One region of the Streptomyces sp. NPDC007917 genome, then DNA from elsewhere that is predicted to be linked to it. Evidence: riboswitches for the same ligand, from Rfam matches in the RefSeq annotation. Region 1 holds a riboswitch; each other region holds the start of a gene.
The links. Region 1 has a riboswitch for S-adenosylmethionine ahead of ACFZDL_RS46205 (putative leader peptide). Riboswitches for the same ligand answer to the same signal wherever they lie in the genome.
Positions count from the first base shown of each region.

Region 2: linked by a shared signal. The riboswitch ahead of thrC (threonine synthase) and the one ahead of ACFZDL_RS46205 (putative leader peptide) in region 1 are both predicted to bind S-adenosylmethionine.
Region 3: linked by a shared signal. The riboswitch ahead of ACFZDL_RS11540 (aminotransferase class V-fold PLP-dependent enzyme) and the one ahead of ACFZDL_RS46205 (putative leader peptide) in region 1 are both predicted to bind S-adenosylmethionine.

Region 1 is NZ_JBIBKK010000049.1:4,142-8,653, forward strand. It holds gene ACFZDL_RS46190 (LLM class flavin-dependent oxidoreductase) at 156-671, shown strand; gene ACFZDL_RS46195 (LLM class F420-dependent oxidoreductase) at 1,223-2,146, shown strand; gene ACFZDL_RS46200 (DUF1684 domain-containing protein) at 2,209-3,033, shown strand; SAM riboswitch class IV at 3,121-3,233, shown strand; gene ACFZDL_RS46205 (putative leader peptide) at 3,268-3,384, shown strand; gene ACFZDL_RS46210 (ABC transporter substrate-binding protein) at 3,589-4,512, shown strand, end outside.
Region 2 is NZ_JBIBKK010000008.1:159,859-164,370, forward strand. It holds gene ACFZDL_RS17845 (trehalose-6-phosphate synthase) at 1-1,110, opposite strand, end outside; gene ACFZDL_RS17850 (glucosyl-3-phosphoglycerate synthase) at 1,194-2,168, opposite strand; SAM riboswitch class I at 2,339-2,484, shown strand; gene thrC (threonine synthase) at 2,502-3,788, shown strand; gene ACFZDL_RS17860 (MoaD/ThiS family protein) at 3,878-4,156, shown strand.
Region 3 is NZ_JBIBKK010000005.1:255,312-259,823, forward strand. It holds gene ACFZDL_RS11530 (cytochrome bc complex cytochrome b subunit) at 1-1,184, shown strand, start outside; gene trpD (anthranilate phosphoribosyltransferase) at 1,407-2,480, shown strand; SAM riboswitch class IV at 2,695-2,812, shown strand; gene ACFZDL_RS11540 (aminotransferase class V-fold PLP-dependent enzyme) at 3,011-4,411, shown strand; gene ACFZDL_RS11545 (Lrp/AsnC ligand binding domain-containing protein) at 4,428-4,512, opposite strand, start outside.

The DNA of each region.
Region 1 (4,512 bases):
TGCACGGCTGATCACCCGGCGGCATGTCGACTACTGCCGTACCTCCTCCGCCGTCTGTCCTTCCGTACACGCTTGACCCCTGCCGGCCGTCCCGCCGGCCGTCTCGTCGCGGCCCTGTGGCCGCGAGTTCTCGTGTTTCCCGGAAGGAACTCCCCTTGCCCGGCCCCTCCCTGCACCTCGCCGTCGAGATCGACGGCGACGGCGCCCACCCCGCGGCCTGGCGCCGCGCCGCCCACTCGCCCGACCAGTTGCTCACCCCGCGCCGCGTGGCCCAGGTCGCCGCCATCGCCGAGAACGCCGGGTTCACCCTGATCACCCTGGATGACGGCGTACTGCCGCCCGGCGCCTCACCAAACCCCGTGGGCCGTATCGGCGCGGTCGAGCGGGCGACCTTCGTCGCGGCGTCCACCAGCACCATCGGGATCGCGCCCGTCGTCCCCGTCACGTATGCCCAACCCTTCCATGTCTCAGCCAAGTTGGCGTCCCTGGACCACATCTCCGCCGGCCGCGCCGGGTGGGTGGTGACGGAGGAGGAACGTCCCGAGGCGGCCCGCGCCTGGGGACGCCCCCTGGTCGCCGACGCGGCCGCGCGGGCGCGGGAGCGACGTCGACCTCGCCCCCACCCTGCCGCGCAGCGCCCAGGGCCACCCCGTGATCTTCCAGGCCGGTGACTCCGGCGAGGGGCGCGACTTCGCCGCACGCAACGCCGACGTCATCTTCTCCGCGCACGGCAACGACTTCGACGACGCACTGGCTTTCGCCGACGACATCCGGCGCCGGCTGCGGGCGGTCGGCCGGCCACAGCGACGCCGACGGGCCGCTGCCGAAGGAGGATCCGGTCGTCACCGAGAACGACGGCTCCTTCGGCGCCCGGCGCATCACCGATCCGCGCGCGGTCGTGGCCGAATGGCGGGCGAGGCAGAGGCGCACGGCTGGTCGCTGCGCGAGACCGCCATCGCGCTCGGCCCGCAGCGCGGGCACGTCGGCACCCCGTCCCGGAACTGCAGGAACGCGGGATCTACCGCACCGAGTACACCGGCACCACCCTGCGCGAGAACCTCGGCCTGCGCGCACCCCTCGCGCACCGGTCCGCGCCGGACCGACGGCAGGCGGGCTGAGCACCGGGACGGCCCTTCCACTCAGGACTGAGTACACATGACTGACAAGAAGCTGTCACACACGGACCGGAATGCGGGTCCGGCCGACGCCCGTTCTGACTGACATGACTGTTGGAGTAGCGCTCAACGCGTCCGACGCGCCGAACCAGGTCGACGCCACCGTACAACTGGCCCAGGAAGCCGCGGGCGCCGGTCTGCAGTCGGCCTGGTTCGGGCAGACCTTCGGCGCGGACTCACCCCAGCTCGCGGCGATCGTCGGACGCGAGGCGCCCGGACTGCAGGTCGGGACCTCCGCGATCCCCGTCTTCGGCCGCCACCCGCTGCTGGTCTCCAGCCAGGCCCAGACCGCCCAGGCCGCGACCCACGGCCGCTACCACCTCGGCCTGGCCCTGGGCACGAAACTGCTGACGGAGACCGGCTTCGGCCTGCCCTTCGAACGCCCCATCGCCCGCCTGCGTGAATTCCTCACCGCACTGCGGCAGTTGACCGAGACCGGCACGGCCGATTTCCACGGTGAGCTGATCACCGCGACCACCCCGGTCCCGGCGCGGGTACCAGGTGCCGAGAGCGGCGTCCCCGTGCTGGTCGCCGCGATGGGGCCGCAGGCGCTGCGGGTCAGCGGTGGGCTGGCGGACGGAATCCTGCCCTACCTGGCGGGACCGCGCGCCCTGGCGGACCACATCGTGCCCGCCCTGACCGCAGCCGCCGAGGCCGCCGGCCGCCCCGCGCCCAGGGTCGTGGCCCTGGTACCCGGGGTGGTCACCGACAACGTGGAGGCGGTGCGGGCCAAGGCCACCGAGAACCTCGCGTTCTACGAACAGATCCCGTCCTACGCCCGGGTCATCGAACTCTCCGGCGGCCGGCGGGCCGCCGACCTGGCCGTGATCGGCGACGAGAAGACCGTCGAGGCCGAGGTACGCCGTTACCGCGACGCCGGCGCCACCGAGGTCGTGTTCACGGGCACTGAGATCGCGGGAGAAGCCGACCGCCGACGCACCTGGCGACTCCTCGGCGAACTGGCCCGCTGAGCACGCCGGTCGAACCGACGGCCCGACCGGCCCCACTGCACCCCTGTGACGAAGGAGAACTCATGACCACCGAGGCCACCACGACCGACTTCCGTGCCTTCACCGAGAACTGGCTGGAGTGGCACCGCGCCCAGGAGGCCCGGCTCGCCGACCCGCACGGGTTCCTGGCGATCACCGGCCTGCACTGGCTCGACGACCGGCCCCAGCGCTTCGCCGACGCGCCCGGCGCGTGGCGCACCGGCCCCGACGGGGTCGTCGTAGACCTCGACGACGACGAGGAACTGGTCGTCGACGGAACGCCGGTGCACGGGGAACACCACTTCGGCGTCCTTCCCGAACGCGGCAGCGTCGACGCCGTGTGGGGAGACGCCGTCATCGAGGTCGCCAAGCGCGGCGGCAACGACATCGTGCGCCCCCGGCACCCGGACGCGCCGCTGCGCACGGCCTTCACCGGAACGCCCGCCTACGCCCCCGACCCGCGCTGGGCCGTGACGGGCCGCTACATCCCCTTCGACACGCCGCGGCCGACCACCGTGGGCGCCGCGGTCGAGGGCCTTGAGCATGTGTACGACGCTCCGGGCAGGATCGAGTTCGAGCTGGACGGGCGCCCGCTGTCGCTGACCGCGTTCCCCGGCCATGGTGCGGGCCGGCTGACGGTGCTGTTCACCGACGAGACCTCCGGGGTCACCACCTACGCCGCCAACCGGGCCCTCGCCCTGGAGCCGCCCGCCGCCGACGGCACGGTCGTCCTGGACTTCAACCGCGCCACGAACCTGCCGTGCGCCTACACAGACCTGGCCACCTGCCCGCTGCCCCCGGCCGAGAACCGGCTGCCGGTGGCGATCGAGGCCGGCCAGAAGATCCCCCGCGAGCGCGGCGGTTCCTGAGCCGGACCCGGTGCCGGTCCCACTGCCCCTGCGGGCGTCGCTTTCCGGCATTGACGTACGACAAGAGCCCTCCGTACGATCACGAACGGCATTGAGTGTCAGCGTCAAGCCCTGGCTCGCTGACCGGCAACCCTCCCGCGCGGTGGGGTGCTCCAGGTGAAAGCCCGGCGGGATCACCGACGATCCCGCAAGCGCGTGGCCCCGTGACCGGGGCCGGAAATGGGGAGGATCGGCATGCGGCACGGTGGTGACCTCAGCGCTCGCTTCGCCGGCGCCACCGTGTTCTCCCGGTTCTCGCGCCGGCGCCACATCGACCTCAAGCGCTCGACCAGCTGTCTCTGTCAGGCCTGACGGCCCCTTCCGCCGCCGGTCGTAGTCCGGGCACGCGCCAGTCGTCACCGCACCCGCCTGCGGCTGCCCCCCGCTCCCCCCTGATCCCTGTCTGCACAGCGCCTCCCCGCCACCGGTCTTGTACCGGCCGGGGCCGCACACCCATGCACGGTCGTGCCTTGTACGGCGCCTCCATGCCTGGTGACACGAGTAGGAGAACCCTCCGTGAACGCACTTCCGGCTTTCAGAGCCCCCCGCTGGGCGCCCCTCGCCGCCCTGCTGACCACCAGTGTTCTGCTGACCGCCTGCGGTTCGGGCGACAACTCCAGTAGCGGAAGCAGCCGGCCGAAGTCCGGCGGCACCCTGACCTTCGCGGTGGGTTCCGACGCCGGCTGCGTGGATCCACAGCAGGTCGGCAGCAACGAGAGCATCTACTCGGTGCGCCAGACCGTGGACTCCCTGACCGACCAGGACCCCAGGACCGGCAAGATCGTGCCGTGGCTCGCCAAGAGCTGGGACATCAACGCCGACGCCACGGAGTTCACCTTCCATCTGCGCTCGGGCGTCACCTTCAGCGACGGCTCCCAGCTGACCGCACAGGTGGTCAAGGACAACTTCGACGCGGTGCCGAAGCTCGGCGCCCTCGGGGTCCTCGCCCAGGGCTATCTCAGCGGCGTCAAGAGCACCACCGCGGTGGACCCGCTCACCGTCAAGGTGACCTTCAAGGAGCCCAACGCCCAGTTCATCCAGGCGACTTCGACCCACTCGCTGGGCATCGAGTCGTCGGCGAGCGTGAAGAAGACCCCGCAGCAGAAGTGCAGCGACGGTGTGATCGGGTCGGGGCCGTTCGTGCTCAAGCAGTACGTCCAGAACCAGTCGATCACCCTGGCCAAGCGCACCGGATACGCCTGGGGCTCCTCGCGGTGGGCCAAGAAGGGCGAGGCCTACCTGGACAAGCTGGTCTTCAAGGTCGTCCCCGAGGCGGGGGTGCGGGCGGGCAGCCTCCAGTCCGGGCAGGTGGACGCGATCAGCAGCGTCGGCAAGGCCAACGAGGCGGCGCTCGGGGGCGGTCACGTCACCCTGCTGCGCCGGGCCAACCCCGGTGTGGTCTTCGGGCTCGGCGTCAACAACTCGCGGCCAGTGCTGAAG
Region 2 (4,512 bases), on a different contig from region 1:
ATGGAGGGCGACCGGCTGCCAGCCCTCCGTGCCGTACTCGGCGTTGATCCCGTCGGCGACCCGCCGCACCTGCTCCGTGTAGTCGCGGTAGACGGCCAGGTCCTGGCGGGAGGGGTAGGCGAAGGCCACGTGCACCACGCGCCCCCGCCACTCGGGGCGGGTCTCCAGCAGCCGCCGGTAGGCCAGCAGCCCGCGGACGATGTTCTTGGACAGCTCGGTGCGGTCCACCCGCACGACGGTCCTGCGCCCGGGGCCGATCTGCTCGCGCAGGGCGGCCAGCCGCTCGTCGACGTCCGCGGCCCGCGACCGCTTCCGCAGGAAGTCCGCGTCCGCTCCCAGGCCGTGCACGCCCAGCCGGGTCTCGCGCCCGTCCAGGCGCACGGACAGCCGCGCGCCGTCCCGCACCACCTCCGCGCCGAGCACGGCCGCGGCGCAGTCGGCGAAGGCCAGGGCCCAGCGCTCGGTGAGGAACGCGGCGCGGTCACCGCCGAGGATGCCGCGCAGCACGCCCGCCGCCACATCGTCCGGCAGCAGCCGGTAGTAGTCCGGGGGCGCCCAGGGGGTGTGCGAGAAGTGGCCGATCCGCAGGTCGGGCCGGCGCTCGCGGAGCAGCCCCGGCACCAGCGCCAGGTGGTAGTCCTGGACCAGCACGGCGGCGCCGTCGGCGGCCTCCTGGGCGAGGGCGTCCGCGAAGGCCGCGTTGTACGCCTGGTAGGCGTCCCACTGGGCGCGGAACTCCGCGCCGAAGACCGGCTCCAGCGGCGTCTGGTAGAGCAGGTGGTGGACGAACCACAGCACCGAGTTCGCGATGCCGTTGTACGCGGCGTCGAAGACCTCCGGCGCGATGTCGAGCATCCGCACCAGCTGCCCGCCGGTGTCGCCGGCGTCCAGATGCCCGGTCCCGGCGCGCCGGGCCGCCTCGCGGTCGCCGTCGCCGAGCGCCGCGCAGACCCATACGGCCCCGGCGTCCGGCCCTATCGCACTGAGACCGGAGACCAGCCCGCCGCCGCCGCGCCTGGCGTCGAGCGAACCGTCCTCCCGCAGGGTGTACGAGACCGGGCCGCGGTTGGACGCGACCAGGACCTGTGCAGCGCTGTGCTCAGAGGCCATGTCGCGTACCTAGCCACCTCACGAGTCGCGCAAACGTGTGTACGGTCTCTTGCCCCGGACAGCGGCACCGGGGCGGCCGGGCGTCACGCCGCCCACCGCTCCGCGTACTCCGGGATCTCGATCATCGGCGGCCGCTCCTCCGTGTCCACATCGCTCGTCCGCGCCACGAAACCGGCCTCGCCCCGGTCGAACTGGGTCAGCCGCGGCCGCACCAGATGCCCGCGGGCCAGCCGAAGCTGGGCCGTGCGGTAGATCGTGGCTGCCATCCGGCCGAGCGCCTGCGGGTCCTGGTGGCGGTGTTTGCGCACCCCGAGGTCCACCTGGGCGAGCCCGTCGAGCCCGACCGTGTGCAGCGAATCGATCAGAATGGCGAGCTCCACCCCGTATCCGACGGGGAAGGGCAGCCGCTCGAGCAGCGAGCGGCGCGCCGCGTACTCGCCGCCGAGCGGCTGGACGAAACCGGCCAGCCGCGGCCAGTGCAGATTGAGCAGCGGCCGGGCGACCAGCTCGGTGACCCGCCCGCCCTGGCCGGCCGCCCCGCCGGAGGCGGGTGCGCCGAGCCCGGGGCCGAGCGGCCGGTCGTACATCCCCTTCACCAGGTGCACGTCCGGGTCGGTCAGCAGCGGGCCGACGACCCCGGAGACGAAGCGGGCGTCGAATTCCCGCAGGTCGGCGTCTATGAAGCAGATGATGTCGCCGCTGGTCGCCAGCAGCGAGCGCCACAGCACCTCGCCCTTGCCGGGCAGCGCCGGCAGCTCGGGCAGCAGGGAGTCGCGGTGCACGACCCTCGCCCCGGCCGCCGCGGCGACCTCGGAGGTGCGGTCGGTGGACCCGGAGTCCACCACCACCAGCTCGTCGACCAGCGGCGCGGCCTGGCCCATCAGCTCACGGCGTATGGTCGCGGCGATCTCGCCGACCGTCGCCTCCTCGTTGAGGGCGGGCAGCACGACGCTCACGGTCCGGCCCGTGGCGCGCTTGGCGGCCAGCAGCCGGTCGAGCGGACGGTCGTCGGCGGACCAGGACCGCTCCTCCAGCCAGCGTTCCACCTCTTCCAGCACGGCCATGCCTCCCTGTTGTGCTCCGCACACGTCAGCTGTGATCCATCTCGCGCTTCGGACGACTGTCTTAACCATCCGGGTCTTCGGTTACAGTCTTGAACAGCGCACGTGACCGCCCTGTATCGGGGGTCCCGGTGCGACAAACACGCCGGGGCAGCCCGACGTCATACCGCTCATCCAGAGGGGCAGAGGGATCCGGCCCGTTGAAGCCCCGGCAACCCTCCAGCCGGTCCTGATTCTTCACCGAAGCGGGGCCCCGGCTTGGGAAGGTGCCAATTCCGGCTCGCGGCGAGACGCGCCGTGAGGAAGATGAGGAGAAAGGGCCTCGCCTCCATGGCTGTGCAAGCTGTTGAAAGCTCGACCACCTCTTCCGTCTCGCTCGGCCCCGCCGTCGCCCTGTCCTGTCGCGAGTGCGGTGAGCGCTTCCCCCTCGGCCCCATCTTCGCCTGTGCGGAGTGTTTCGGACCGCTCGAAGTCGCGTACGACCTGCCGACCGGCGACCCCGAGGGGCTGCGCAAGCGGATCGAGGCCGGGCCGAACAACATCTGGCGCTACGCCCCGCTGCTGCCCGTCCCGGCGGACGTGGCCGACAAGCCCAATCTGAACCCCGGCTTCACCAAGCTGGTGAAGGCCGACAACCTGGCCCGCGAGCTGGGTGTGACCGGCGAGCTGCACATCAAGGACGACTCCGGGAACCCGACGCACTCCTTCAAGGACCGCGTGGTCGCCCAGGCCGTCGAGGCCGCCCGCGCCTTCGGCTTCACCACTCTCTCCTGCTCCTCCACCGGCAACCTCGCGGGCGCGGTCGGCGCCGCGGCCGCCCGCGCCGGGCTGCGCTCGTGCACCTTCATCCCGCACGACCTGGAGCAGGGCAAGGTCGTCATGGCCGCGGTCTACGGCGGTGAGCTGGTCGCCATCGAGGGCACGTACGACGACGTCAACCGCTTCTGCAGCGAGCTGATCGGCGACCCGGCGGGCGAGGGCTGGGGCTTTGTCAACGTCAACCTGCGCCCGTACTACGCGGAGGGGTCCAAGACCCTCGCGTACGAGATCTGTGAACAGCTCGGCTGGCGGCTGCCGGACCAGCTCGTCATCCCGATCGCGTCCGGTTCGCAGCTCACCAAGATCGACAAGGGGCTGAAGGAGCTCATCGCGCTCGGCCTGGTCGAGGACAAGCCGTACAAGATCTTCGGCGCCCAGGCCGAGGGCTGCTCCCCGGTCTCCACCGCCTTCAAGGCCGGCCATGACGTGGTGCGGCCGCAGAAGCCGAACACCATCGCCAAGTCGCTGGCGATCGGCAACCCGGCGGACGGGCCGTATGTGCTGGACATCGCGCGCCGTACGGGCGGGGCGGTGGAGGACGTGAACGACGAGCAGGTCGTCGACGCGATCAAGCTGCTGGCCCGTACGGAGGGGATCTTCGCGGAGACCGCGGGCGGGGTGACCCTGGGCGTGACGAAGAAGCTCCTCGAGAACGGGGTGCTGGACCCCGCCCTCACCACCGTCGTGCTCAACACCGGAGACGGCCTCAAGACACTCGACGCGGTCGCCCCGACGAGTGGGCCCACGGCGGTGATCCGCCCGAGTCTCGACGCGTTCCGCGAGGCTGGTCTGGCCTGAACCGGCCCGGCTCACACCAGCTGGCTTGAATTCGCCCCTCGAATTCGCCCTCGCTTCCCGCAGCACTTCCGACAGAAGGTGAAACCCTCATGAGCGTCAATGTCCGGATCCCCACCATCCTGCGCACCTACACCGGCGGGCAGGCCGAGGTCAGCGCCGAAGGGGCGACCCTTGCCGAGGTCCTGGCCGACCTCGACCGCAACCACCAGGGCATCGCGGCCCGCGTCCTGGACGACACCGGCAAGCTGCGCCGTTTCGTGAACGTCTACGTCAACGACGACGACGTGCGCTTCGCGGAGGGCCTGGAGACGGCGACCCCGGACGGCGCCGGTGTCTCGATCATTCCGGCGGTCGCGGGCGGCTGCTGAGCCGGTCATCACCCGCGCTGACCCCGGGTTAAACGGAATCCGCGACCCCGGGTTAAACGGAATCGCCCCGTCCTGATAGAAACGGACGGGGCGATTCCGTGTGTGGAACCGCGATACAGTTAAACCGTTCTCCTCCTGTCGGCCCCGCGCCGACCACATATGAGAACTCGTCAACTTGTGCGCAAGGTGTGCGCGCGAATTGCCGGGTTGATCCCCTATGTCCGGCCCGGCTTGCCCCGGATTCGCTGGAATTCGCCGCTTATTACCGTTCGACCGTCGCCAGAATTCTCGTCCGATTGACCTGTTGCACAGGGCAGTGGGACAGATACATTCAGCGGCGGTCGACGCGTTCCGGC
Region 3 (4,512 bases), on a different contig from region 1:
TCGGCTTCCTGCTGTTCTTCCTCGGCATGCTGACCGGCTTCACCGGCTACTCGCTCCCCGACGACCTGCTCTCCGGCACCGGTCTGCGGTTCATCGAGGGTGTGTTCCTGTCGATCCCGGTCGTGGGCACCTACATCTCGATGTTCGTGTTCGGCGGCGAGTTCCCCGGGATGGACCTGATCCCCAGGCTCTACCCGGTCCACGTCCTGCTGCTGCCGGGCATCATGCTCGGCCTGCTGGTGGCGCACCTGATCCTGGTCTTCTACCACAAGCACACGCAGTACCCGGGCCCCGGCAAGACCGAGAAGAACGTGGTCGGCATGCCTCTGCTGCCGGTCTACATGGCCAAGGCGGGCGGCTTCTTCTTCCTGGTCTTCGGTGTGATCGCGATCCTCTCCGCGGTCGCCACGATCAACCCGATCTGGGCCATCGGCCCGTACCGGCCGGACCAGGTGTCCACCGGCGCCCAGCCCGACTGGTACATGGGCTTCGCCGAGGGTCTGGTCCGTGTGATGCCCGGCTGGGAGATCAACGCCTGGGGCCACACGCTCGTCCTGGGCGTGTTCATCCCGATCGTGCTCTTCCCGCTGGTCCTGTTCGCGATCGGGGTCTACCCCTTCATCGAGTCCTGGATCACCGGCGACAAGCGCGAGCACCACATCCTGGACCGCCCGCGCAACGTCCCGACCCGTACGGCCTTCGGTGTCGCCTGGCTGACCGCCTACCTGGTGATGCTGGTCGGTGGTGGAAACGACCTGTGGGCCACCCACTTCCACCTGTCGATCAACTCGATCACCTGGTTCGTCCGGATCGGCTTCTTCGCCGGCCCGGTGCTGGCCTTCATCGTCACCAAGCGGATCTGCCTGGGTCTGCAGCGGCGCGACAAGGAGAAGGTGCTGCACGGCCGCGAGACCGGCATCATCAAGCGGCTGCCGCACGGCGAGTTCATCGAGGTGCACGAGCCGCTGTCGCAGGAGGACCTGCACAAGCTCACCCAGCATGAGCAGCCCAAGCCGTACGAGGTCGGCCCCGCGGTCGACGAGAACGGGGTCCGCCGGAAGATAAAGGGTTCGCAGAAGCTCCGGGCCAAGCTGTCCAAGGGCTACTACGGCGGGGACAACGTGATCCCCAAGCCGACCGTCGAGGAGTACAAGGAGATCACCAGCGGCCACGGCCACCACTGATCCCCTCAGCGAACACCTCAGCTGTACGCCACACACCAGGGCCCCGGCCCGGACCACACGGTCCGGGCCGGGGCCCTGGGCCATGTCCGGGCACCCGGGCTTCCCGCGGGGCGTCCGGGACCCGGGCACGGGGCCGCGTGCCCGGCCCGCGCCGATAGGCTTGCCAGGGGCCGTTGAACTGCGCGGACCCTTCCTTCCCCAGCCGAGACGCAGGAGCGGACCATGGACGTTGTGACCCCAGCCGGAGGCGACAACCGCGCGACGGCCCGCACCTGGCCGGACGTGCTCGACTCGCTGCTGCTCGGCCACGACCTCACCGCCGACGACACCGCCTGGGTCATGGACCGGATCATGCGCGGCGAGGCCAGCGACGCGCAGATCGCCGGCTTCGCGGTCGCGCTGCGCGCCAAGGGCGCGACCGTCGCGGAGGTGTCCGGCCTGGTCCGCACCATGTACGAGCACGCGAACGTGATCGAGGTCCCCGGGGCCACCGTCGACATCGTCGGCACCGGAGGCGACCGCGCCAAGACCGTCAACATCTCCACCATGTCCGCGCTCGTGGTGGCAGGCACCGGCGCCAAGGTGGTCAAGCACGGCAACCGCGCCGCGTCCTCCGCCAGCGGCTCCTCCGACGTCCTCGCCAAGCTCGGCGTCAACCTGGACCTGACGCCGCGGCGGGTGGCCGAGGTCGCCGAGGAAGCCGGCATCACGTTCTGCTTCGCGGTGAAGTTCCACCCCTCGCTGCGCCACGTCGGGACCGCGCGCAGCGAGCTCGGCATCCCCACCATCTTCAACTTCCTCGGCCCGCTCACCAACCCGGCCCGGGTGCGCGCCCAGGCCACCGGGGTCGCGGACGCCCGCATGGCGCCCATCATGGCCGGCGTGCTCGCCGAGCGCGGCACCTCCGCGCTGGTCGTCCGCGGCGACGACGGCCTGGACGAGCTGACCGTCACCTCGACCTCCCAGGTGTGGGTGGTCGAGGGCGGCACCGTACGCCAGGAGACCTTCGACCCGCGCGACGTCGGCATCGGCCTGGTCCCGGTGGACGCCCTGCGCGGCGCCGACCCCTCGTACAACGCGGACGTCGCCCGGCGGCTGCTCGCGGGCGAGCGCGGGCCGGTCCGCGACGCGGTCCTGCTCAACTCGGCGGCAGCCCTGGTCGCACTGGAGGGCGGACCGGGCGCCAAGCCCCTCGCGGAGCGCATCGCGGCGGGTGTCGAGAAGGCGGCCGAATCCATCGACTCGGGCGAGGCCCGAGCCGCCCTGGAACGGTGGGTGCTGGCCACGAACGCGTAACCGACCCTGGCGACGCGACGCGACGCGGCCCGGCCCGCGGCGCCGGGCCGCCCGCGGCGTGCCTGTTCCCCACCCCGCCACTCCCCGCCCCTTCCCCCCTGTCGTTCCGCGGCTCCGCCGCGCGGGGGGGACGGGGCGGGCCCTCGCGGGCGGGTGTGTCCGTATCGCGGACAGGGATCTCGGTTTGTGGCAGGGCATGGCATACTCCTGCGCAGGTCACGAGCGACAGCGACTTCGGCCCCGGCCCGCTGTCCGGCAACCCTCCGTCCGTGGCGGGGTGCCCCGGGTGATGACCAGGCCGCAGGCAGCGAGGTCTGCGGCAAGCGCGGACCCCTCGCGAAACCCAGGGGTCCTGGTTGTCGAGGGAGTTCTTCCGTGATGCAGCGAATGCGCTAGGGCCGACGGCCCCTTTCCCCCTCATCTCGCGCGGTCCCGTCCGCGCGGTGAGTTTCTTTTCCACGTGCCCGGCGGCGGGCTGCCGCCTGCGCGCGTGACGCATTCACCTCTTCGTCCTCCCGGGAGACTTCGCCATGTCCGCGACCGCCGCTGCCTCCACCGCCCCCGCCGCCACCACCGCCACCCCCTCCCCGCTGCCCGTCCTCGGCCGCGATGTCCTCGTCCCGCTGGTCACCGGCGGCGAGGTCGGCTACGCCGCGCTGGACTACGCCGCCAGCGCCCCCGCCCTGCAGCGGGTCTGGGACGACATCGCGGCCTACGCCCCGTACTACGGCAGCGTGCACCGCGGGGCCGGCTATCTCTCGCAGCTGTCCACCGACCTGTTCGAGAACAGCCGCAAGGATGTCGCCGCCTTCCTCGGCTGCCGCCCCGACGACCACGTGATCTTCACCCGCGCCACCACCGACTCGCTCAACCTCCTCGCCGCCGCGCTCCCCCAGGGCACCCGGGTGTTCGTGTTCGAGACGGAGCACCACGCCTCGCTGCTGCCGTGGGAGCAGCGGGAGGGCGTCGAGGTCGGCTATCTGAGCGCGCCGCGCTCCCCGCGGCAGGCCGTCGAGACGCTGGAGCGGGCGCTGGCCGACTGGCGGGCCGAGGCGGGCACGGGCGGTGCGGCGCTGGTGTGCGTGACGGGTGCTTCGAATGTGACGGGTGAGCTGTGGCCGGTGCGGGAGCTGGCGCGGGCGGCGCACGCACACGGCGCCCGGATCGTGCTGGACGCCGCGCAGCTCGCACCGCACCACCCCGTGGACATCGCCGCCCTGGACGTCGACTGGGTCGCGTTCTCCGGGCACAAGCTGTACGCGCCCTTCGGGGCCGGTGTGCTCGCGGGGCGCGCGGACTGGCTGCGCGAGGCGCGGCCGTATCTGGCGGGCGGCGGCGCCAGCCGCAAGGTGGCCCGGGCGGACGACGGCGGGGTGGACGTGGAGTGGCACACCACCGAGGCCCGGCACGAGGCGGGCTCGCCGAACGTCATCGGGGCGTACGCGATCGCCTCGGCCTGCAAGGCGCTGACCGAGGCCGGGTTCGAGTCCCTGGTGGCGCGGGAGCGGCAGCTGATCGCCAAGGTCCGCGCGGGGCTGGCCGAGGTGCCCGAGGTGCGGGTCCTGTCGCTGTTCGGCGACGACGCCCCCCGGGTGGGGGTCATCTCGTTCGTCGTGGAGGGCTGGAACAGCTCCCACTTCGCGGCGGCGCTCTCCGCGGAGTACGGCATCGGCGTGCGCGACGGCCTGTTCTGCGCGCATCCGCTGGTGCGCACCCTGCTGGGCGGTGAGCCCGGGGAGGCGGGCGAGTGCGGCGCCCCGGAGGCCGCGCCGGGGGAGCGGTCGCTGAACGCGATCCGCGTCAGCTTCGGAGCGGGCACCCCGGACGAGCACGTCGAGCGGTTCGTCGGCGCGGTGAAGGAGCTGGTCCGGGACGGCGCGAAGTGGAGCTACCGCACCGAGGACGGGCGCTGCGTCCCGGACCGCGGCTGACGTCCGGCGAGATGCCTCAGCCGTCGAGGCCGATCGCGAAGGCGGCCTCGAGGTCGTGCTGGGAGTAGGTGCGGAAGGCGATGTGGGTCTCCGTGGAGGCC